Regions from separate parts of the Companilactobacillus miaonis genome, predicted to be linked through region 3. Evidence: predicted binding sites of a transcription regulator. Region 3 holds the regulator's gene; each other region holds the start of a gene.
The links. The regulator HrcA, encoded in region 3, represses chaperone genes, less so after heat shock. The targets are predictions, from matches to a motif close to TTAGCACTCNNNNNNNNNGAGTGCTAA.
Positions count from the first base shown of each region.

Region 1: the regulator HrcA is predicted to act here: its motif matches at 4,296-4,322, upstream of U8521_RS06760 (ATP-dependent Clp protease ATP-binding subunit).
Region 2: the regulator HrcA is predicted to act here: its motif matches at 3,860-3,886, upstream of U8521_RS10685 (Hsp20/alpha crystallin family protein).
Region 4: the regulator HrcA is predicted to act here: its motif matches at 868-894, upstream of groES (co-chaperone GroES).

Region 1 is NZ_JAYKTX010000006.1:153,387-159,600, forward strand. Features, by position in the region: gene U8521_RS06735 (glycosyltransferase family protein) at 1-248, opposite strand, end outside; gene U8521_RS06740 (hypothetical protein) at 803-1,138, opposite strand; gene U8521_RS06745 (putative periplasmic lipoprotein) at 1,177-1,917, opposite strand; gene ptsP (phosphoenolpyruvate--protein phosphotransferase) at 2,054-3,778, opposite strand; gene U8521_RS06755 (phosphocarrier protein HPr) at 3,778-4,044, opposite strand; gene U8521_RS06760 (ATP-dependent Clp protease ATP-binding subunit) at 4,370-6,214, shown strand, end outside.
Region 2 is NZ_JAYKTX010000013.1:8,009-14,222, forward strand. Features, by position in the region: gene U8521_RS10665 (TerC family protein) at 30-794, shown strand; gene U8521_RS10670 (APC family permease) at 1,025-2,431, opposite strand; gene U8521_RS10675 (helix-turn-helix transcriptional regulator) at 2,548-3,390, opposite strand; gene U8521_RS10680 (DUF488 domain-containing protein) at 3,425-3,784, opposite strand; gene U8521_RS10685 (Hsp20/alpha crystallin family protein) at 3,954-4,388, shown strand; gene U8521_RS10690 (Hsp20/alpha crystallin family protein) at 4,479-4,913, shown strand; gene U8521_RS10695 (LacI family DNA-binding transcriptional regulator) at 5,455-6,214, opposite strand, start outside.
Region 3 is NZ_JAYKTX010000003.1:188,223-194,436, forward strand. Features, by position in the region: gene rbfA (30S ribosome-binding factor RbfA) at 1-14, shown strand, start outside; gene truB (tRNA pseudouridine(55) synthase TruB) at 122-1,024, shown strand; gene U8521_RS03805 (riboflavin biosynthesis protein RibF) at 1,038-1,967, shown strand; gene hrcA (heat-inducible transcriptional repressor HrcA) at 2,128-3,174, shown strand; gene grpE (nucleotide exchange factor GrpE) at 3,191-3,763, shown strand; gene dnaK (molecular chaperone DnaK) at 3,798-5,654, shown strand; gene dnaJ (molecular chaperone DnaJ) at 5,779-6,214, shown strand, end outside.
Region 4 is NZ_JAYKTX010000014.1:60,610-66,823, reverse strand. Features, by position in the region: gene groL (chaperonin GroEL) at 1-481, opposite strand, end outside; gene groES (co-chaperone GroES) at 538-822, opposite strand; gene U8521_RS11340 (CPBP family intramembrane glutamic endopeptidase) at 965-1,591, shown strand; gene U8521_RS11335 (SDR family oxidoreductase) at 1,680-2,417, shown strand; gene U8521_RS11330 (cation:dicarboxylate symporter family transporter) at 2,494-3,774, opposite strand; gene manA (mannose-6-phosphate isomerase, class I) at 4,252-5,220, opposite strand; gene U8521_RS11320 (redox-sensing transcriptional repressor Rex) at 5,253-5,909, opposite strand; gene abc-f (ribosomal protection-like ABC-F family protein) at 6,045-6,214, shown strand, end outside.

The DNA of each region.
Region 1 (6,214 bases), on a different contig from region 3:
ACTCGACTCCAAAAATTTCCAAAGTCACTCACTTGCGTCCTTGGTACCATCAAGATCCAAGTCGTCGCTACGATCATGAAAATTAGTATCATGCCTAAAACAATTGTCCAATTGATTTTTCGATTGCTATCATCAATTTTCACTAAAATAAATCCTGCTCCAATTACTAACAGAAAAGCCAAAACTAAAGTAGTCCAATTAAAGGCTCGATTGACTAAAGCAAAATTTTGAAAATAGTACTTTACCATTAAAATTGCGACTAAACCAGTAAAAATAGCTAAAACCAGTAATAAAAATCGGCTAATTCCCTTTTGTATCTTTAAGATAGTGATCCCCGTCCTAACTATTATTGATTATTGTCTAAACAAGTTAATTTTAGCACGGTATTAATGGATCTGTCTTGATTGAAAGGCTTTCATAATTTAAAAAAAACTACCAAATTACAGAGCAATTTGATAGATTTAAAAAAATTATTTTATTTTATTTTAGAACAAGTATCTTAAAAAATTTGATTACCTAATCTACTTTATATCAATATGATTAAAAAGACTCTTGGTACACTCAATCGTGCCATCATCATAAACAATTTTCATGGTAAAATCTGGCATCATTTCGACTGAAACGACTCTAGGAACTTCTTTACTCCTATTTATGCCCCCAATAAAAACCTCATTCACTACTTTGTAATCGATTTCATTATAAACTGATTGATATTTCCAATCAATAAAGAAACACAAAATAAAAAAGATGCAAACAACAATTTGCACCCATACTTTAATTTAGCATCAATTTATTTTCAGAATTATGACATTTGTTTTCCCTTTAAAAATTGTCCTCCAATGAAATAAGTTATAAAGGACATAAATACCGACATGCCAGCAAAAATTATCAGGGATGTCCAATTGTAATATCCACTAGTCAACAACATAAAAATAAAATAAACGACTAAATAAATTATCCAAGTCGGCTTTTTCCCTAGATTGGTCATTGTCCTAATCAGCGCTAATGGAAAAATTATGAGAACTTCCCAAGGAAAGTTATTAAATATATTTTGACCTGTGATTAAATTCCTAATAAGAACAATCGCTAACCACAAAACAACAAATATTAAAAAATTTCGAATTACTTTATTTTTCATTCAACCCCCACTCTCAACTTAATAACTAATAGCGTATCTTATTTTTCAAGTTGATTCAATTGGGCTGTTACTTTCAAGATATTGGGATACTTTTTAGCAGCTTTATTTTCATAAAAGGCCGGATTATTTAATTTGTATTTTCCGTTTTTTCTAATCCAAAAAGTCGTCTCAGAATTAGTGATCGGATAATAGTTCTTTCTAGTTAACCCAAATTTGCGATAGGTTTTTGCTTGACCTTTATTTTCTGGAAAATACTTTCCTAACCCCATAATTACCGTCGATTTGATTGGTGGGATTGGAAAAATCTCACTGGGATAATAGACAATTTCTTTAGGATCTTTAAATCCATAACTTGTATATAGATCTTTGACTTGAGTCAATCCACCACTGAAAGTAGTTTTAATGGTTTTGCCAAGCAAGTTTTGATTACCACTGATCACTTTTTTAATATAAACTGTAGCTTTTGTTTCTGGCGCAATCGGCATTCCAATCATCGGCGTCAAATTTAAAACTTGGGCGACGACGACATAGCGATTAGCTTTTTTTAAAGCCTTGAAGTTCATATTTTCGTCGTTGTAGCCTGTTGGAACCGCTGTCAGAGCTTTTTGCATTTGCTTCGACTCAATTACAGGCACATTTTTTAAACGCTTCTGATAGCGTTTCTGATTACTTTTCATTTCAATTTTTTGTTTATCAGTTAAAGCTGCCGACTGGGGACTTTTACTGCTGCAACCTACCAAAACTAGTAAACAAAGCGTGAAGACAATTAATTTTTTCATTCGCAATATCCATTTTCTTAGACTATTGGCAGTTTAACATACTTTGCTAATTAGGAGGCCGTCTTCCACACAAGCCTTGTGCTACTTTATTTAAAGACAAAAAAAGAGAGTCCACGATGTGAACTCTCAAAAAGTTTTACTTGTTCAAGTATTCTTCAACAAGCTTCTTGTTATCTTCATTAGTGATTGATTCATTAACGGCACGATCAGCTAATGTAGCTAAGTCTTTAGTACTCAACTTCTTCATCAAACTTCTTACACGAAGTACTGATGTAGCACTCATTGAGTATTCATCTAGACCCATGCTCAATAGCAATGGAAGCATTGTGTTGTCACCAGCGGCTTCACCACACATGCCAGCCCACTTACCTTCTTTATGAGCTGATTCAATAACATGTTTGATCAATCTCAAAATTGAAGGGTTATATGGTTGGTATAGGTATGAAACATGTTCATTACCACGATCAGCAGCCATTGTGTATTGGATCAAGTCGTTTGTACCAATACTGAAGAAATCAACTTCCTTAGCAAATTGGTCTGCAAGAACTGCAGCAGCTGGAACTTCCATCATCATTCCTAATTGAATGCTGTCAGAAACTTCAACACCATCTTTAACTAACTTAGCTTTTTCTTCTTCAAAGACCTTCTTAGCATCTCTGAACTCTTGCAATGTACCGATCATTGGGAACATAATACGCAAGTTACCAAAAGCAGATGCACGAAGCAAAGCTCTTAGTTGTGTTCTAAAGATTTCTTGTCTATCCAAACTGATACGGATAGCACGGTAACCTAAGAATGGGTTCATTTCTTCTGGAAGTGGTAAGTATGGCAAGTGTTTGTCACCACCGATATCCATAGTACGGACAACGACTGGCTTACCTTTCATTCCTTCAAGAACCTTCTTATAAGCCTTGAATTGGTCTTCTTCTGTTGGAAGAGAATCTGATTGCATGTACAAGAACTCTGTACGATACAAGCCGACACCTTCGGCACCATTATCAATAACACCTTGTAGATCATCAGGTGTACCGATATTAGCAGCGATATCAAAGTGCTTGCCATCAGCTGTAACTGAAGGTTCGTCCTTTAATTTCTCCCATTCAGCTTTTTCTTCAGCAAATTCCTTTGCCTTTTGTTCATATTTCTTGATATCGTCATCACTTGGATCAACGATTGCAGCACCGTTTAATCCATCAACAATAACAGTATCACCGGCTTTAACATCTTTAGTGATTGTGTCAGTACCAACTACAGCTGGCAATTCCAAAGAACGTGCCATGATAGCTGAGTGAGCTGTACGACCACCAATATCAGTAACAAAGCCTTTTACATACTTCTTATTTAATTGAGCTGTATCACTAGGTGTCAAATCATGAGCAACGATAACAACCTCATGGTCGATCAATGCTGGATTTGGTAATTCAACGCCTAATAAATGAGCCATAACACGTTTCGTAACGTCACGGACATCGGCTGCTCTTTCTTGCATGTATGGATTATCAGTCATACCTTCAAAGATTGAAATGAAGTTTTCTGAAACATCATGCAATGCTTGTTCAGCGTTAACACTCTTATCGGAAACTTCTTTTTCAACTGCACCTGTAAATTCGGGATCAGCCAAAATCATCTTGTGAGCATCAAAAACTTGAGCTTCCTCTTCACCTAGAGATTCCTTAGCGGTATCTCTGATTTTTGTAAGCTCATCATCTGATGTAGAAATAGCATCTTTAAGACGACTGATTTCTGCATCAGCATCTGAAATACTTTTCTTAGTGAAAGACAAATCTGGTTGAACTAAAAGGTATGCTTCAGCAGTAGCGATACCATCACTTGCTGCAATTCCCTTAATAGTTTTAACCATTATTCTGCCAATCCTTCCTTTGTCATTGTTTCTGAAATAGCAGCGATTGCATCACTTGCATCGTCACCATCAGCAGTAATTGTAACATCAGCACCTTGGCCAACACCGAGTGACATAACACCCATGATTGACTTCAAGTTAACTGACTTGCCTGAGAATTCGATGTTTACATCTGAACTGAATTTACTTGCTGTTTGTACCAACATAGTAGCTGGACGTGCGTGGATACCTGTTTCTGCAATAATGTGAAAATCTTTCTTTTCCATAATTAATACCTCACCATATAATATAAAATTCTGTAGATATACTACAAATATTCACTAATTAATTTACCATTATCTCTAATTTTTCACAAGGGCTTTGCACAAAAAATCGTGAGATAACTCAAGTGTGATAAGCCGTTTAACGCTTACAACGCTTGACGCTGAAAGCGTTTATATTATAAAACTTTTTCAAAGATAATTGAAAAAAATATCATTTCTACTATTAAATAAATTTTTTTTTAGAATTCCAAGACTTAGCACTTGCATTAGTCGAGTGCTAATTATATACTACCGTTGTATCCTGTGCAAAAGGAAAGGTGGGGTGCGTATGCTTTGTCAGAATTGTCATAAGAATGAAGCGACGATTCACTTGTACACGAGTGTTAACGGCCAACGGACAGAAATCAATCTCTGTCAGGACTGTTATCAAAAATTAAGAAATCAAGCTAACGAAGGTATGAATAATATGGCACAAAATCCTAACGGTGGATTTTCTAGTTTTGAAGACTTGTTTAACGCCTTAAACGGTGCACAACAACCTAACAATGCTTTCCAGCAACAAGGTCCACAAACTCAAATGGGCAATGGTAACGGTAATGGCCGTCGTCCTAGAGGAAATGGAGTCTTAGACCAATACGGTGTTGACTTGACTGCCCTTGCTAAGAAGGGTCAGATCGATCCAGTCATTGGTCGTGATAAGGAAATCAATCGTGTAATCGAAATATTAAATAGAAGAACTAAGAACAACCCTGTTCTAATTGGTGAAGCAGGTGTCGGTAAAACCGCCGTTGTTGAAGGTTTAGCACAAAAAATCGTTGACGGCGACGTACCGGAAAAATTACAAAATAAACGTGTTATCCGCTTGGATGTAGTTTCACTAGTCCAAGGTACTGGCGTACGTGGTCAATTTGAACAAAGAATGCAACAATTGATTAATGAACTACAAAAGAATAAGGAAATTATTCTTTTCATCGATGAAATTCATGAAATTGTCGGTGCTGGTAATGCTGAAGGCGGAATGGATGCAGGTAATGTTTTGAAACCTGCCCTTGCCCGTGGCGATATGCAATTAGTTGGTGCTACTACTTTAAATGAATATCGGACAATTGAAAAAGATTCTGCTTTGGAACGTCGTCTCCAACCAGTTCAAGTTAATGAACCTAGTGTTGACGAAACCGTTCAAATCTTAAAAGGTATTCAGCCTAAGTACGAAGATTACCATCACGTAAAATTCTCAAATGAAGCTATCAAGGCTGCGGCTGAATTATCAGCTCGTTACATTCAAGATCGTTTCTTACCTGATAAGGCAATCGATTTGATTGATGAAGCTGGTTCTAAGAAGAACTTACAAATCAATCACGTTGATATGGAAGATCTCGATAATAAGATTTCTGACGCTGAAGTTCAAAAGCAAGCTGCCCTTCGTAATGAAGATTACGAAAAAGCTGCTTACTACCGTGATCAAGTAACTAAGTTCCAAAAAATGAAAGATGGCGCTAAAAACGAACCAATCGATAAGAGTATCGTCAGTGAAAAAGATATTCAAAAAATTGTCGAAGAAAAGACTAACATTCCAGTTGGCGAGTTACAGTCTAATGAACAAGCCCAATTGAAGAATCTTGAACCTGATTTGAAAGCTCACTTAATTGGTCAAGATAAAGCTGTTGGCGATGTTGCAAGAGCTATTCGTCGTAATAGAGTCGGTTTCAACAAATCTGGTCGTCCAATTGGTTCCTTCTTATTCGTTGGACCTACTGGTGTTGGTAAAACTGAACTTGCTAAACAACTTGCTCGTGAACTATTTGGTTCAGAGGATTCAATGATCAGATTCGATATGTCTGAATATATGGAGAAACATTCAGTTTCTAAATTGATCGGTTCACCTCCAGGGTATGTTGGTTACGAAGAAGCTGGTCAATTGACTGAACAAGTTCGTCGTAATCCATACAGTTTGGTTCTATTAGATGAAATTGAAAAAGCTCATCCTGATGTAATGCACATGTTCTTGCAAATCCTCGATGATGGCCGTTTAACTGATTCTCAAGGTAGAACAGTCAGTTTTAAGGATACTATCATCATCATGACTTCAAATGCCGGACAAGGCTTACAAGAAGCTAATGTCGGCTTTGGTGCAGAAGCTAGTGGAACTACTAACTCAATCATGAATCGTTTA
Region 2 (6,214 bases), on a different contig from region 3:
CAAAACAAATAGAAAGCAAGGAATCGGGATTGAATGCATTAGTTAATATGTATGGGCCATTCTTCGACCTCAATAACTGGGCCACCGTTATTGAATCCGGTGAAGATTGGTTAGTTATTTTATCTTTGGTAGTTATGGAGTGTATGTTGTCAGTCGACAATGCGGTCGTTTTAGCGGCTCAGACTCAATCACTACCAAACAAAGTGGAACAGGAAAAATCCTTGTTCTACGGACTTTTCGGGGCATATATTTTTAGATTCCTAGTTATCGGGGTCGGCGTCTACTTGATCAATTTCTGGTTGATCAAAGTTTTTGGTGCCGCTTACCTATTCTATCTTTTCTTAAAACATTTCTTCTTCGACCGCAACAAAAGTGTCGACGTTCCCAAGGGACCACAAAAAGAAAACAAGTTAGAAAAACATTTACACATCTCAAGATTTTGGCAAGTTGTTATTTCAATTGAATTGATGGATATTGTCTTCTCAATCGATTCAGTTTTAGCATCCCTAGCCGTTTCAAGCAACCCAGTTATCGTCTTGATTGGTGGTATGATCGGTATCTTAGCCATGAGAGGAATCGCCGAATTAATCATGGGCTTGATGAGCAAGATTCCAGAACTAAACGGAATGGCCTACTTCTTGATCCTCTTCATCTCGATCAAGTTGTTCCTATCCATCCCCGCAATCGACATCGAAATTCCCAACCTAGTCTTCGTTGGCGTCTTAGTAGGTGCAATTATCTTGACGCTAGTCATCCATATGATTAATAACAACAAAGCACCTAAAAATAAGTAATTTTTTAATTGCCATCTTCTACAACATAATAGAAATTAGAAAGAACTAAAATAAGCGATACTAATGAGAAAGTTATCATTAGTATCGCTTATTTAATTTGAAGTATACCACCGTAATTTTTGTAATATCCTAATTTTTTATCCATAAGATTCAAATCATATTCAGAATAGATATTCTTCCTAATTATCAATCACTTAAATAAAACATTAGAAACGTCATTTAGTCTGCTTCTATCCTTTTTTGTTTTGCAGTCTAGAATGCTTCAATCCATAAGTAAAGTAAACCACAACACCAATCGTAATCCAAAGTCCAACACTGATCTTAGAAATAGTTGGCAACATCAATAAGAAATACAAGCTCGCTACACCACCAAAAATTGGTAATACTGGATACCATGGCATCTTGAACCCATCATTTTTAATATCCTTGCGTTTTCGTAAAGGAATAATTCCAAATGAAATGAAGATGAAAGCCAACAAAGTCCCGGCATTGATCAAAGAAGTTAACTCGGTTAACGGAACTAATCCAGCAAAGAAAGCTTGGACGACTGTCGCTACCAAGATAGCATTCTTTGGTACCGAATATTTGAAATCAACTTGGCCCATTTTTTTAGGCAATAATCCATCACGTCCTAAGGCGTAAACCAAACGTGAGCCGCCAAAGAACATTGTCAACAACGACGTAAAAATCCCCACCAATGCTCCAAGTGTGATTAGTTTATTCCAAGTATCCAGGTGAATTGCTTTCAACGCATAGGCTGCTGGGTCGTCAACGTTTAGTTCCTTATAGTTAACGATTCCGGTCAAAACTAGTGAGAACGAGACGTACAAAATTACCGCCACGATAACTGTTCCCAGAATTCCTTTGACCATGTCCTTTTTGGGATTGATAGTTTCCGCCGAGTTAGCCGCCAACGCATCAAAACCGACAAAGGCGAAGAAAACCGTGGCACAGGCTGTTGAGATGCCGCCCAAGCCGAATGGTTCCGTGTGAAATTCCTTAGGGTAAAATGGCACGTAGTTGCTCGACTTAATATAGAAGAATCCGACCACGACGAACAACACGATGATGGCCACTTTGATAATAACGGCCACATTTTCAACTTTTTTAGAAAGACTGGCTCCATGTGAAATGATAATAGCTATCACCAACACGATCAAAGTAGCAGAAATGTTAACCATGCCACCTTCCAATGGTCCAGCTAACAGGGCTTTTGGCAAGTGAATGCCAATTGCTCCTAAAATATTATTGTTAAAATATGATGCAAAACCAACTGCTTCCGCAGAAACAGTCAAGAAATATTCTAAAATCAAAGCCCAACCGAGAATCCAGCCGACAATCTCTCCATAGATAACCGCACCAAATGAATAAGCTGATCCAGCAACTGGCATTGCTGAAGAAAACTCCGCATAAGCCATTCCTACTAAACCAGAAACCAAGGCCGCAATCAAAAACGCGACTGCCACTGCAGGTCCAGCATGTAGAGCTGCTTCATGTCCTGGCAAAATGAAAATACCAGTACCAATAACTGCTCCGATTCCTAATGACAAAAGATCTTTTGCCCCTAAACTCTTGGTTAATCTCGAATCAGCTTTAATATAGTTGGCAACTGATTCTTTTTTAAAGATATTTTTCATGAAAATTCTCCTATGTTTACATAAAACACATTAAGTCTAAATTTTACTACAACTTTTTTTATAAAAAAAGACAATCTTCACCATAGAAGATTGCCCTCAATATTTATTATTTACTATTAATCTTTACCCTCAACGCGAAATTTGGTTGGTGCATAACCAGTGTATTTCTTAAAAGTTTGGCTGAAGTAACTCAATCGCGTGAATCCTAAATCATCAGATATCTCATTAATACTTTTGTCTGATTCTTTCAATAAAATCATGGCCTTTTGAATTTTCCTAGCATTCAAGTAAACTGAAAAGCTCAAGCCGGTCTCACGTTTAAATAACTTACTGAAATAATAATCTGATAAGTAAACCTTGCCTGAAACTTGATCCAGGGTCAGACGTTTATCCAAATTATTATCAATAAACTCGATTGCTGAAATAATTGAAGCATTCGAAGTCGACAAATGCTTGATATGTTTTAAAGCACCACTCTCATTTTTATCAAGATCATCGATTGCCTCATCAACATCCAATGAATATTTTATAATAAAATCATCAATTCCTCGATTTTTAATAATTAAATTGGAAACGCTTTCTGCCATACGACGTAAAAATTCAGCATGTTGTTGTAATTTCTGTAGAATAATCAACCGATTATTATCTCTTTGAGGAACATCCTGAGCAGCACAAACTTTACCGACCCTCTGGTTAAGTGCGGTAATGCGTAAAGGTGCATCGGCATATTCGATACCATATTTATATTTATTAACACTCAATTCAGATAAATTTCTTACCTGGTCTACTTGAGCTAAAGCACTGCTTTTCCTTAATTCTCCAAAGATACCTGCCTGCAGATTATCGTCGTTATTTAAAACAAAGACTGCTATTTCATTAGTTTGAGCATACGATTGCAGCAGATGGATAAGCAATTTATCATTACTTGATAACAAAGATTGTAAATCAAATTCCTCCATGATTTTAGCCAACCATTCTACAATTTTTTAATACTTAAATGTTTGAATTCAGATAGTCCATTAGAACCACAGCATCATTATGTTCAGTATCCTTCGCACTGAACAAAATTAGTACATCTTGTGTTTGAAGAGCTTCTCTAATACTCTTCAAAAATTCTTTTGTATATGGATTATTATTAATTTCATCCAAATATTTAGTTTTGAACTCTAAAAATTTTTCTGGATCATGACCGAACCACTTTCGTAATTCGGGTGATGGGGCAATTTCTTTAGCCCACAAATCTAAATTTGCTCTAACTTTGGACATTCCCCGTGGCCAAAGACGATCTACTAAAATGCGATAGCCATCTGGCAACTCTTTATCGTAAATTCGTTTCAAAATTAGTTGGGTCATTTTAACATCCTCTTTTTAATCAATTTAATTGTATCATATCTAATACATTTATAATTTAATTAATTATTGCAATTTTTAGCACTCTCAAAGTTTGAGTGCTAAATTCTTGAACTTCATAATTTCTGGTTTTATACTGTATTTGTAATGAAGGGAAAGGAAGTAACGAAGTATGGCAAACGAAATTATGGATCGTAATAACTTACTAAGAAACTGGTTTAATCATGATTCATGGATGAATGATTTTCCATCATTATTTGACAACAATTCTTGGGAAGTTTCAAATTTAAAGACTGATATTAAGGAAACTGACAACGATTATCAAGTCAGTGTCGATCTTCCCGCTGTTGACAAGAAAAACCTTGATATCACTTATGACAATAACACTTTAACTATCAGTGGTCATCGTGACAGTTTTAATGATCATAATGACAAAGATGGCGACATGATTATGTCTGAACGTCAAAGTGGCCGCTTCATGAGACAATATAATTTACCACAAGTTGACGCCGAAAATATCCAAGCAAATTACAATAACGGTGTTCTAAAAGTTACTCTTCCTAAACAAACTAAAGAAGTATCTGGACACCACATCGATATCGAATAATGTTCCAAGCTTATTTTTTTGGAGATTCATTAGCACTCAAATAGTTCGAGTGCTAAAAGAGAGATTTTTATAATAAGGAAGTAATTATTTATGACAAACGAAGTTATGAACAGAAATGATTTAATGAGAAACTTTTTTAATAATGATAACTGGATGAATTTCCCAGCAATTTTTGAAGACAATTTTATGACTGATTCAGCTTTAAAGACTGACATTAAAGAAAATGATCATCAATATGAAGTTCACGTCGATATGCCTGATTTTGACAAGAAGAATATCGACATCAATTATCAAGATAACGTTTTGACAGTCAGTGGTCGTCGTGATAGCTTCAATGATCACAATGACAAAGATGGCGACATGATTATGTCCGAACGTCAAAGCGGCCGCTTCATGAGACAATACCATTTGCCAGCAGTTGATTCTGACAATATCACTGCAACTTACAACAACGGTGTTTTGCAAATAACATTACCAAAATTGGCAAAAGAAACTGAAACTGGCCATCATATTGAGATTAACTAATAATTTGGTTAGTGGTTAGATGCCGTCTTCCGCAACAGCTCATCACAGGGATTGTGTGGAAGACGACAATTCCAGCAATTTTTTACAAATTCACATAATCTTCACAATTTACAAATATTTAATTCATAAAGATTAAGTATTATATATCTTGTAGATGAGAGATACAGATAATCCCTTTTCTCACCCCCCTATAACATATATATATTTAATCCCCTAAGAAAAAGTACCTTTCCCCGAGGTACTTTTTTATTGTCTTTTGAGTCCTAGTCGGTAGTAGTTGACCGGAAAATAGGATATACTATATTGTGCAGAGTGGAATAAATCTACTCGCATGGGATGTGACTTTGAGTCACAAAAGGACTAAGAATTTATAATTAAAAATCAGACTTATCAATAACTGGGCTATCCAAATTACAATTTACTATTTTAAAAATGATAAGCCTATTAAAATAAACTTTAGATTAGAGGCAAAACTCTTTTCTCATCCCCCCTATAAAAACAATCCCCTATAAAAACACCCTCATGGGTGTTTTTATTTTGTCTATTTTTTCAATGATCCACGAACGATAAATTCAGAAGGTATCATTTTTTTAACAATTTTCTTTTCAAACAGAGCACAAAAAGCATATTCTCCAATTTCGGACAATTTGTGATCAATCGTTGAAAAATTCATCAAAAAACTATAATCCATATTTTCTTGACCAATCACCGGAATATCAATCTGTTTTTTTTTCAATTGATAAATTATTCCTGCCGCTACTTGGTCGCCGTTAGCAAAAACAGCATCCAATTGAGGATTATTCTTAGTCAATAACTTGGCCGCTTCGATACCATCTTGGAAAAATTGCATATTTCTAACTAATAAAGAATCAGGAATTTCTTTTTGAAACACATCGTAATACGAATCAACTGTTAGCTTAGCACTACGGCTAGTTTGTTCGTTACGGCTGATCGTAACGCCGATATGTTGAAAATTTAATTTTTTCAAATATTTGAATCCATTAATATAGGAAATCTTCCGATTGGTATAAGCACAAGAAATTGGGTATTCTAATGTATCTTCGCAACAAGTTATGGGTCCATAGATTTGATACTCTTGAATTTTTTTAAATGAAATAGCTCTGGAAGTGAAAATCAGACCATCAAATGCTTGGTGTTTTAACATTTCCAAACAACGAATCTCACTGTTAACATCATAGTGCGATGGCAATAAAGTTACTTGATAATCTTCTTTAAAGGCCGCTTGGGTAATGGCTGACACTAGCTTTTGAAAATATGGGTGATTACTATAAGGCATAACG
Region 3 (6,214 bases):
AAGCTAATCGTTAAATTGAAATAGGAAAATCCATTTGGATTTTCCTATTTTTTTTTGCTTTCTATTCCGCAAAAAGACTAGTAGAATTGTTCTTAATGATATTTTAGAGATGAGGATTATTATGGACGGAGTTATTCCATTAAATAAAGAAATTGGACAAACTAGTTCTGATTACGTTTATAAATTACGCAAAATTTTGCATACTAGAAAAATAGGTCATACAGGAACACTAGACCCATTAGTAAATGGTGTTTTACCAATTTGTGTTGGTCAAGCTACTAAATTAGTCAATACTTTAACGAGTTCACCTAAAGAATACGAAGGTGAAATTACCTTAGGAAAGTCAACTACGACCGAGGACCGCGAAGGTGAAGTTGTCGAAGAAAAAAAGTTAGACAAACCATTTGAAATTTCAGAATTAAATAAAATTTTTCAAAAGATGACTGGTGATCTGACACAAATACCACCGATGTTTTCGGCTGTACGTGTAAATGGTAAAAAGCTATATGAATATGCTCGGGCTGGAATCGAAGTTGAAAGACCACAAAGACAGATTCATATTTATGATTTTCATATTATGGATGAGCCGATTTTTGTCGATGGTTATCAAAAGATCAAATTTCATGTTAAATGTTCTAAAGGAACTTACGTTAGAACACTTGCAGTTGAATTTGGGAGAATGTTAGGCTTACCAGCTTTTATGTCGCAATTGACTCGTGTTAAGAGTGCTGGATTCAGAATCGAAGAAACTTTTACGATCAGTCAAATCCAACAGATGTTAGATCAAAATGATCATAGTTTTTTGAAGTCGATCGATGAAGTTTTACAAAATGTTCCCAGTCATGAACTAACAGATGAGGAATGGGAGGTTAGAGTCCTCCATGGAGGCTTCTTAGAGCTTAAAGGACTAGATGAATCCAAACAGTTACGAGTTCTTCGTAGTGGCATAACCAAGGCAATTTATAAGTATGATAAAATACGGGGTATGTGGATTCCTGATTTAATGTTATTAAATAATAAATAAAAGAGATTTAAAAATGCAGATTATTAATGTCAAACATCCATTAAGTGTTGAGGATAGACCTAAAGAAAATACAGTTTTAATTATGGGTTTCTTTGATGGGGTTCATTTAGGTCATCAAAAAGTGATTGAGACCGGAGTAAATTTGGCCAAAGAACAGGGACTAAAATCAGTTTTATTAACCTTTGACCGTTCACCACGAACTGTCTATCAACATGAAAAAAATTATAAATATTTATCAACAATGCGACGTAAAGCAGAACTAGTTCGTGATTTAGGAGTAGATGCTTTGTACTTCGTCGAGTTTAGTCAAGACTTTGCACAGTTGAAACCACAAGAGTTTGTTGATCAGTATATGATCGATCTGCAAGCTAAATTTGTTGTGGCCGGATTTGATTATACATATGGCAAAAAAGATGTAGCTAATATGCAGAATTTGCCTAAATATAGTCGTCAACGATTCGAAACGATCACTGTTCCGGAACAATTGATTGATGGTCGAAAAATTGGTTCGAGTGCCATTAAAGAATTCATCCACAATGGACAAATTGAATCAGCTAATCGTTTCTTAGGCTATCGTTATCAAAATCAAGGAACAGTAATTCATGGTCTGCAAAGAGGACGAACACTTGGTTTTCCGACAGCGAATTTGTCAGTTTCAGATGATCAGTTATTACCTGGAATCGGTGTTTACACAACTAGAGTTGAGGTTAATGGTAAATGGTATGGAGCTATGACTTCAGTTGGTTATAACGTTACTTTTAAAGAAAACACTGGCATCACGGTCGAGACCAACATCTTTGATTTTGATCAAGATATTTATGGTGATGAAATTCGATTAGAATGGGTCAAAAGATTACGTGGTGAAGTAAAATTTGCTGGCGTTGAAGGCTTAATTGCCCAGCTAAAACAAGATAAAAATGATTCTTTGAATAATTTAAAATAAAAAATTCATCTCACATTAGCAGATGAATTTTTTGAGTTAATAAAGAATCTTCAATAAATTAGTAAAAATAAGCTTGCATACTTGACACCATAAGGATAGATTGTTATATTTTACATTGTTAGCACTCAGGTATGAACAGTGCTAAAAGGAGGACGGTATAATGTTATCACAACGTCAAGATGCAATCTTGAGAGAAGTCGTGCGCATTTTTACAGATACCGGCCAGCCGGTTGGTTCGAAAACATTGATGAATCAATTACCTTTCCATGTCAGTTCGGCAACGATCAGAAATGAAATGGCTGTTCTTGAAGAAGTGGGTTACCTCGAGAAAACTCATTTGTCGTCAGGAAGAATTCCTTCAGCAATGGGATACCGCTATTATCTTGATCATTTGGTACAGCCAACTAGCGTACCGCAAGATATTGCACAAAGAATTGACGAAGATTTTGGTAAAACGTATCATCAGATAGGTGATATCATTGAACAATCTGCCAAAATTTTATCTCATCTAACTAGTTATACAGCAATCACGCTGGGTCCAGAGAGCAGTACGATTCGATTAACTGGATTTCGGATTGTTCCTTTGAACTCGCATCAACTTATGGCAATCATTGTCACAAGTGATAATAATGTTGAAAATAATATTTATACAATTGATGATGACTTTGATAGTTCTTTGATTGAAAAAATCGTTAATATCGTTAATGATAAATTAGTCGGACAACCTTTACCAAAAGTCATTAAAATGTTGCATACAGATGTTCCAGCAATCCTTTCGGATTATATGTATTCAACTGATGGCCTTTTGGACATGATGGATACATTGTTCAAAAAAGCTGGTTCGGAAAAATATTATGTTGATGGTCAATTGAATCTTTTAAATTATGCTAACAATGATGATTTATCACAAGTTCAATCTTTATTTTCATTAATGAACCAGAGTACAGACTTGAGAAAGTTGTTAGATTCAAGTATTTCTGATGACGGAATCAAAGTTCGTTTAGGTAGTGAATTGGATTCGGATGTTTTGAAAAATTACAGTATCATTACTGCTAATTACGATGTCGGACATCACGGTAAGGGTGTAATTGCTTTACTTGGTCCTACTACCATGCATTATTCGCAATTGATCGGTTTATTAGGAGAATTCAGAGTTGAATTAGCAAAAAGATTGATTGATTATTATTCAAGGTATGATGATTCTTGAAATTTAGGAGGAAGTAATGGCAGATAAGAACAAAAATCAAGATTTGAAGCAGGAGTCTACTAAAGACAAAGCTCCAAAGACTGATAAGAAAGCTGAAAAATCAGCTAAAGAAGAAAAAGCAAAGGTTGATCCTCGCGACAAAGAGATCAAAGACCTTAAAGCTAAGAATGCGGATTTGGAAGATAAATTCTTGAGAAGCCAAGCTGAAATTCAGAATATGAATAATCGTCATAAGAAGGAAGTTTCCGGAATTCTAAAGTATGATGGTCAAAAGCTAGCAACCGAGATTCTTCCAGTTTTGGATAATCTAGAACGTGCCCTTGATGTTAAAGCTGACGATGAAGCCAGCAAGCAACTCAAGAAAGGGATTGAAATGGTTCAACAACACATGGTTAAAGCCTTAGATGATAATCATGTGACTGTGATCGATAATGCTGGTGAAGTTTTTGATCCAACATTTAGTCAGGCCGTTCAAACTGTTCCTGCTGATAAAGATCATAAGAAGGATACAGTCGTTCAAGTCTTGCAAAAGGGTTATAAATTAGAAGACCGCGTTTTACGTCCAGCAATGGTTGTCGTTGCTCAATAATTTAAATAAAAGAAATTAAAAAAGAGGTTTTATTATGTCTAAAGTTATTGGTATTGATTTAGGTACTACAAACTCAGCTGTAGCCGTCTTGGAAGGTGGATCACCAAAGATCATCACTAACCCAGAAGGTGCTAGAACTACTCCATCTGTTGTTGCTTTTAAAGATGGTGAAATTCAAGTTGGTGAAGTTGCAAAGCGTCAAGCTATCACAAATCCTGACACAGTTTCATCAATCAAACGTCATATGGGTGAAGCAGGTTACAAGGTAAAAGCTGGTGGAAAAGAATATACACCACAAGAAATTTCTGCTTTCATTCTTCAACACATCAAGAAATTCTCAGAAGATTACTTAGGTGAAAAAGTTACAGATGCTGTTATTACAGTTCCTGCATACTTTAATGATTCACAAAGACAAGCTACTAAAGATGCTGGTAAGATTGCTGGTCTAAACGTTCAACGTATCGTTAACGAACCAACAGCTTCAGCACTTGCTTATGGTCTAGATAATGATAAGGGTGACGAAAAGATCCTTGTTTATGACCTTGGTGGTGGTACATTTGATGTTTCTATCCTTCAATTAGGTGACGGAGTCTTCGAAGTACTTTCAACAAATGGTGATACACATCTAGGTGGAGATGACTTTGACCAAAAGATCATTGATTGGTTAGTTGCACAATTTAAAGAAAAGAATGGCGTTGACTTATCACAAGATAAGATGGCTCTACAAAGATTAAAGGATGCCGCTGAAAAAGCCAAGAAAGATTTGTCAGGTGTTGCTCAAACATCAATCAGTCTTCCATTTATTTCATCAGGTGCTAATGGCCCACTTCACTTGGAAGAAACTTTGACACGTGCTAAGTTTGATGAATTGACATCCGATTTAGTTGAAAGAACTAAGATCCCCGTTGACAATGCTTTGAAAGATGCAAATCTAACAAATTCTGATATCGACAAGGTTATCTTAAATGGTGGTTCAACACGTATTCCTGCTGTTCAAGATGCTGTTGCTAAATGGACTGGTAAAGCCCCAGATCACTCAATCAACCCTGATGAAGCCGTTGCCCTTGGTGCTGCTATTCAAGGTGGTGTTATCTCTGGTGATGTTAAGGATGTTGTTTTGCTTGATGTTACACCTCTATCACTTGGTATCGAAACAATGGGTGGCGTCTTCACTAAGTTGATCGATAGAAATACAACTATCCCAACAAGCAAATCACAAGTCTTCTCAACTGCTGCTGATAACCAAAGTGCTGTTGATATTCATGTCTTACAAGGTGAACGTCCAATGGCTGCTGACAATAAGACCTTAGGTCGTTTCCAATTGACAGATATTCCTGCTGCACCTCGTGGTGTACCTCAAATTCAAGTTACATTCGATATTGATAAGAACGGTATCGTAAATGTATCTGCCAAAGATTTGGGCACAAATAAGGAACAAAAGATTACTATCAAGAGTTCATCAGGCTTGAGCGATGAAGAAATCGACAAGATGATGAAGGAAGCTAAGGAACACGAAGAAGAAGATAACAAACGTAAGGAAGAAGTCGATGTTAAGAATGACGTTGAACAAACATTGTTCGCAACTGACAAGACTCTAAAAGACGTTAAAGGTAAAGTTTCTGATGATGAAATCAAGAAAGCCCAAGATGCTCGTGATGCTTTGAAGAAAGCTCAAGACTCAGGTAATCTTGAAGACATGAAGAAGAAACGTGACGATTTGAATAAGATCGTTCAAGATTTGTCTGTAAAACTTTATCAACAAGCTCAACAAGCACAACAAAAAGCTGGCGGCGACGCTAAGGGTAATACTGGTGATAAGAAGTCAGATGACAACACTGTTGATGGCGACTTTTCAGAAGTAGATCCTGATAAAGATAAGGATAATAAATAATAATTGTGATAAAGAGCAGTCATTTAATTACTAAAACCAGTTATGGTATAGTAAGAACATAACTGCTCTTTTGAGCGTTAAAAAGGAATAGGACAAAATTGTCCTGTCATACAAAGGTGATTTAATGGCAGATAGAAATCCATATGACGTACTAGGCGTTGATAAAAATGCTTCTGATGATGATATTAGAAAGGCGTTTCGTAAACTTTCAAAAAAATATCATCCTGATTTGAACAAAGCTCCCGATGCGGAAGCTAAGTTTAAGGAAGTTAATGCAGCCTATGAAATCTTAAAAGACCCACAAAAGCGTGCTCAATATGATCAATATGGTTCTGCCGGTATGAATGGTGGCCAAGGTGGATTTGGCGGCTTCGGTGGCGGAGCTGGTGGAGATCAGTTCGGCGGCTTTGAAGATATCTTTAGCCAATTCTTTGGCGGTGGCGGAGCTGCTCGTCAAAATCCAAATGCCCCAAGACAAGGTTCCGACCTTCAATACCGCATGGATTTGACTTTTGAAGAAGGAGTTTTCGGTAAGAAGACTAATATTTCTTATAACCGTG
Region 4 (6,214 bases), on a different contig from region 3:
CAATCAACTTACCAGTTTCTTCACTAGCTGATGAAACTGAAGCTACTTGAGCAATATCACTCTTACCTGAAACCTTGTGAGAAATATTGTGAAGTTCATCGACAGCAGCCTTTGTAGCCTTCTCGATACCAGTTCTGATACCAACAGGGTTAGCACCGGCTGTAACGTTCTTCATACCTTCTTTAACGATTGCTTGGGCCAAAACAGTAGCTGTAGTAGTACCGTCACCAGCAATGTCGTTAGTCTTTGAAGCAACTTCAGAAACAAGCTTAGCACCCATGTTTTCGAAGTGGTCTTCTAATTCGATACTCTTAGCGATAGTAACACCATCATTTGTGATTTCTGGAGCACCGTAACTCTTTTCAAGAACAACATTTCTACCCTTAGGTCCGATAGTTGTCTTAACTGTGTCTGCTAATTTATTAACACCTTCAAGCATCTTTGAACGTGCATCTTCTGAAAACTTAATTTGTTTTGCCATTAATTTTCACACTCCGTAAATTATTTCATAATTGATTAAAAAATTATTTTTTAAAATTATTCAACGATTGCCATGATATCTTTTTCATGAAGGATTAAATATTCATTGTCTTCGTACTTAACTGTTGAGCCTGAGTATTTATCAAATAGAATCTTATCGCCTTTTTTAACACTCATAGGCAATTTCTTTCCATCGTCAGTAACTAAGCCGTCACCTACAGCAACAACTTCAGCTGTTTGAGGCTTTTCTTTAGCGTTATTTGCTAAAACAATACCACCGACTGTCTTTTCTTCTTCTTTATCGACTGTTACAATTACTCTATCTCCAAGTGGTTTTAACAATTTGAATCCCTCCGATTATTATTATTTCTGTTTTTATTTTTATATTTAGCACTCGAACATCTCTTGTGCTAATCACAAGTTTTATATTAACATTTTATTGAAAACATGCAAGTATTTACCTCTAAAAATTAAAGGAGTTATCATGGCATTTCCAAAAAATCAATTTTTTACACTATTAACTTACATCCTACTATTACTTTTAGGTTCCGTTTTGAACATGCTGAAAGTCACTGGTAGCCTGTATTTTGTCCTATTAACTTTAGGTGCAATTATCGCCACCGGAATCATGATGTATTTAGTGAAAAAAGATCAGAAATTCGATTTTGAAAAAACAACTGATCTAAATCACAATCTCCAATGGATCATCTTAGGAACGATTGGAGCAATCGTTTTGCAATACGGGGTCGGTTTTATTGACCAACTAATTTTCCACGCCAGTACCCAATCGCAAAACACGATGCAATTATTATTAATGGTCAAAACTTATCCCTACTATTTCGTTTATGTTTTGATCTGTGCTCCAATCATGGAGGAAATCGTCTTTCGCAGATTGTTTTTCGGTAACTTGATCAAACCAACAAATATTTACATTGCTGCTATTATCTCGGCATTCTTATTTGCTTTCATGCATCAAGATACTAGATTCTTAATTTATGTCGCTATGGGATTATGGTTCTCATTCATCTATTACAAATCTAAAAACATTTATGCCAGTGCCGGCAGCCACATCCTAATGAATGCCATTGTTTTAACAATCTCGATGCGGTAATGCCAAATTGTAAAACTTATAAATTAACTATCGACTTATTAATGAACTAAAATCTCCTTTGAAATATAAATTCAAGGGAGATTTTTTTATGTCTGAAAAAGTTATTGTCATTACCGGTGCTTCTAGTGGAATTGGTGCTGCTTGTGCAAAACTATTAGCTACTAAAAATAATAAGATTGTTCTAGCTGCCAGAAGAAAGAAACGTTTGCAAAAAATTGCCACTGAAATTCAACAAGAAAATGGTTCGGCAATTGCTGTTCAAACTGACGTTACAGATTTAGAGCAAGTTCAAGAATTAGCTAAAAAGGCTATATCTGAATATGGACGCATTGACGTTTGGATCAACAACGCTGGATTAATGCCTCGTTCAGAATTTATTAAGGGTCGTGTCGAAGAATGGGACAAAATGATCGACGTAAATATCAAGGGAACTCTTTACGGAATCGATGCGGTTTTACCAATCATGCGTAAGCAAAAAAGCGGTCAAATCATCAATCTGGCTTCCGTAGCTGGTCACGCTATCAGTATTGGCTCCGGCGTCTATTCTGCAACTAAATTTGCTGTCAGAGCCATTAGTGAAGGTTTACGGCAAGAAGAAGCAGCTGCTAAAAGCAATATTCGTGTCACCGTGATCTCACCAGGTGCCGTCGTTACGGAATTGACTGAACACGTGAAGGATCCCGAAACTAAAGCACAATTGGATCAATTTTATAAAGATTATGCCATCGGTGCCGACCGAATTGCTAATACGATTGCTTTTGCCATCGACGCGCCTGAAGATACGACTATGAATGAGATCGTTATTCGCCCAACCATTCAGAAATAAAAAACAGCCTACCAATTAAATAAATAATTGATAAGCTGCTTTTCGTGTGTTTAAATTGTTCTACTCTACACGGGGCTTAATCACCGCGTGTGTAGGATGCAACGTACTTTTCTCGTTTGTCCTCATCAAATTCCTTTTCACTCTTAGCAATAATAATCGTTGCTAGTGAATTGCCGACAACGTTTACTGCGGTACGTCCCATATCTACGAGACGGTCGATACCAGCGATGAAGGTCAACCCTTGCATTGGTACGCCTATCGTTGATACTGTGGCTAGTAGTACAACAAATGAGGCTCCTGGCACTCCGGCCATCCCTTTTGATGTTAACATCAAAACCACCACAAGGGTAATTTGTTGCCCAAGGCTCAAATGAATATTGTAAGCTTGTGCCAAGAATAATGCCGCTAATGATTGATAAATTGCTGAACCATCAAGGTTAAAAGTATAACCTGTCGGAATAACGAAAGAAACAATTCCCTTTGATGCTCCATATTTTTGCATTTTTTCCATCATCTTAGGCAAAGCTGCCTCAGAACTAGCGGTCGTAAAAGCTAAAGTAACTTCATTTTCAATAATTCTGAACATTTCATAAAATTTAACGTGGAACAAATGTCCCACTCCGGCCATGACAACAAAGACGAAGAAAGCCATTGTTGCATAGGCGATCACAATGAATAATAACAATGGTTTAAGGGAACTAAAACCCATTTCACCAACCGTGACACCAATTAAGGCACAGACACCAATTGGAGCTAGGCGCATGACCCAATTAGTTACTTTGAACATAACATTGGCAACGGCATTCAAAAAGTCAGTAATGATTTTACCTTGCTTGCCAATTGAAGCAGTTCCTAATCCGAACAATACGGAGAAGAAGATGATCGGTAACATATCGCCTTTTCCGAGTGAGGCGAAGATGTTAGTTGGGATGATACTCATCAAGATTGACCAAATACCCGAATGTTTGGCTGTTTTTGCAGTCGCCGTATATTGGCTAATATCCGAACCTTTTAGACTATGAATGTCGATAAAGGTACCGGGATGAGTAACATTAGCGACTAAAATACCAATAATAATCGCTATTGTTGTCATGATTTCAAAATATACTAAAGTCTTTAATCCTATTCGGCCGAGTTTTTTGATATCACCCATATTAGCGATACCAACGGTCAAACAGGAAATAACGATTGGTAAAACAATCATTTGAATCATGGAGATAAACATTGTACCAATGTTTTGCATAACTTGAATGGCAGCCTTATTCTGATAGAATAACTGCCCTAAAATAATACCTAGGATCAAACCAATGATGATTTGCCAACCTAAGCTTATCCGGAAAAACTTTTGCTTTTGCAATTTTAGGTCCCCTTTAAGTAAGCTTAGTTTTAATTATAGAAGATTTTTTATCAAAATGGAAAATGTTAGCGATTCCAAATTAAAGGTTTTTTATTTTACCTTTAATAGCGAACTATTTTCTCCTAATATTAATTTAATGTTCCATTTTTAGTTTGAATTCAGGTTATTTCGAAAAAAATATACGGTTTTATTTTGGGAGATTTTCTAAGTATGCCGTCTTCCGCATAATCCAGACTAGATCTTAATTTTTTGTATATACAGCTTAATTCAGAAATTAAAAACAGCATCTATTCACAATGTCCGTAAACCGACTAAAAGTCTATTACGTACTATGAAAAATAGAGGCTGCTATTTTTTAAAATCATCATAAGAAAAATTATAAATAGAATAACTATTCCTGAAACATTAGAAAGAAATATCTCATAGGTCCGTTATTCAGTCTGGAGCAACAAATTCGGTTTAGACTCAGTGCTGAAATTATTCTTCTCCAGATTCGGAAGCGATAATATCGAGGTCACCATCTAACTTCCAGCTATCAACTGTAGCAGGAACAATCAAATGAATGCCCTTCTTCAAATCATAATCTTTACCGTCAACCGTAATCTTACCTTCACCATTGATAACAGAGATTAGTGTATACTTACCAATTTGGTGATGTAATTCAACTGGTTCTTTGATTTCCCAGTGATATACAGAGAAGAATGGTGATACTGGTGGTTGAACAAATGTAGTAAACTTGTTCTTACCGACTTCTTTTGATTCGATATTTAGTTTTGGATCTTTGTGTGGAACAGTAATTGTATCTTCAGATTGTTTGATATGAAGATCACGTTTCTTACCAGTCGTCTTGTCAACACGATCGTAATCATACAAGCGATAAGTTGTGTCACTACTTTGTTGAGTTTCCAAAGCCATAATACCTTTATTCAAAGCGTGAACTGTCCCACTTGGTACGTAGTAGAATTCACCAGTCTTAACAGGAACTTTTCTTAGTAGATGTTCCCAGTCGCCTGATTCGATCATTTTATCAAGTTCAGCTTTGTTCTTAGCATTGTGACCGTAAATCAAGTATGAACCTGGTTCAGCATCGATGATGTACCAGCATTCTGTCTTGCCTAATTCATGTTCATGCTTTTCAGCATACTCGTTGTCGGGATGAACTTGAACTGACAAACTAGCTTCGGCATCCAAAATCTTTGTTAAAAGTGGAAATACTTTACCTTTGGGATTGCCGAATAGTTCTTTGTGGCTCTTCCACAAGTCGTTAACATATTGTCCAGCAAATTCACCATTTTGGACTTTAGTTGGTCCGTTTGGATGTCCTGAAATAGCCCAGCATTCACCGATAGTTCCATCGGGAATATTGTAGCCAAACTTAGTTTCTAGCTTTCTTCCACCCCAAATCTTTTCGTGGAATACTGGCTCAAGAAATAATGGTTCACTCATAATGTAATTTCCCCCAAAAAATTATTATTATTTTATTCTTGCTCTTGGTCCTCAGTTTGTGACTTGTCACGATCTAAGAAGAAAATCAATGTTTGTAACTCATTCGCCAAATCAACATAATGAACTCGAATGCTGCTTGGAACGTTGATGATAACTGGCGTGAAGTTCAATACTCCACGAACCCCAGCATCAGCCAACAAGTCAGCTGTCGTTTGGGCCGCATTTGAAGAAACAGTTAAAATACAGACGTCAATCTGTTGCAAGTGAAGTTGTTCCTTTAGTTCACTAATATCGTAAACTGGAACCCCACTCTTAACTGTGCCAACAATTTCCTTATTTATATCAAAAGCTGCGGCAATTCGAACATTATTTGTCCGAGAAAAGTTATAATTTAATAAGGCGTTACCTAAATTACCTACACCAATTAAGGCTACGTTGGTACGCTTATCCTGATTTAAGAGCTTCTTAAAGAAAGCTACTAAATCGTTAACATCGTAGCCATAACCACGTTTTCCTAATGCTCCTAGATATGAGAAGTCACGTCTAATTGTAGCACTATCTATCTTGACCCCTTCGGATAATTCTCCAGAAGAGATTTTTTTTGTACCTTCATCCCTTAAAAACTGAAAATACCGATAATATATTGGTAAACGCTTTATTGTTGCGTTTGGAACTGTTGTTTTTGTCATAATTTACCACCATATGTGTGTCATTTCACTAACATTTATACTAAATAAAAATCCATAAAAACGCAATACGTTAAACCTATAAAGACATAAATTATTAAATAATGATAAAATTGTGAATACATAAAGGAGTTTCAAATGATTTTATTACAAGCACAGAATATCACAAAAAATTTTGGTACGAAGCGCCTCTTTGAAAATGTTAGCTTCGAAGTCCAAGATAACAGCCGTATTGGCTTAGTCGGACGTAATGGAGTTGGAAAATCAACTCTTTTAAAAATTATTTCTGATCAGGAAAATTACACTAG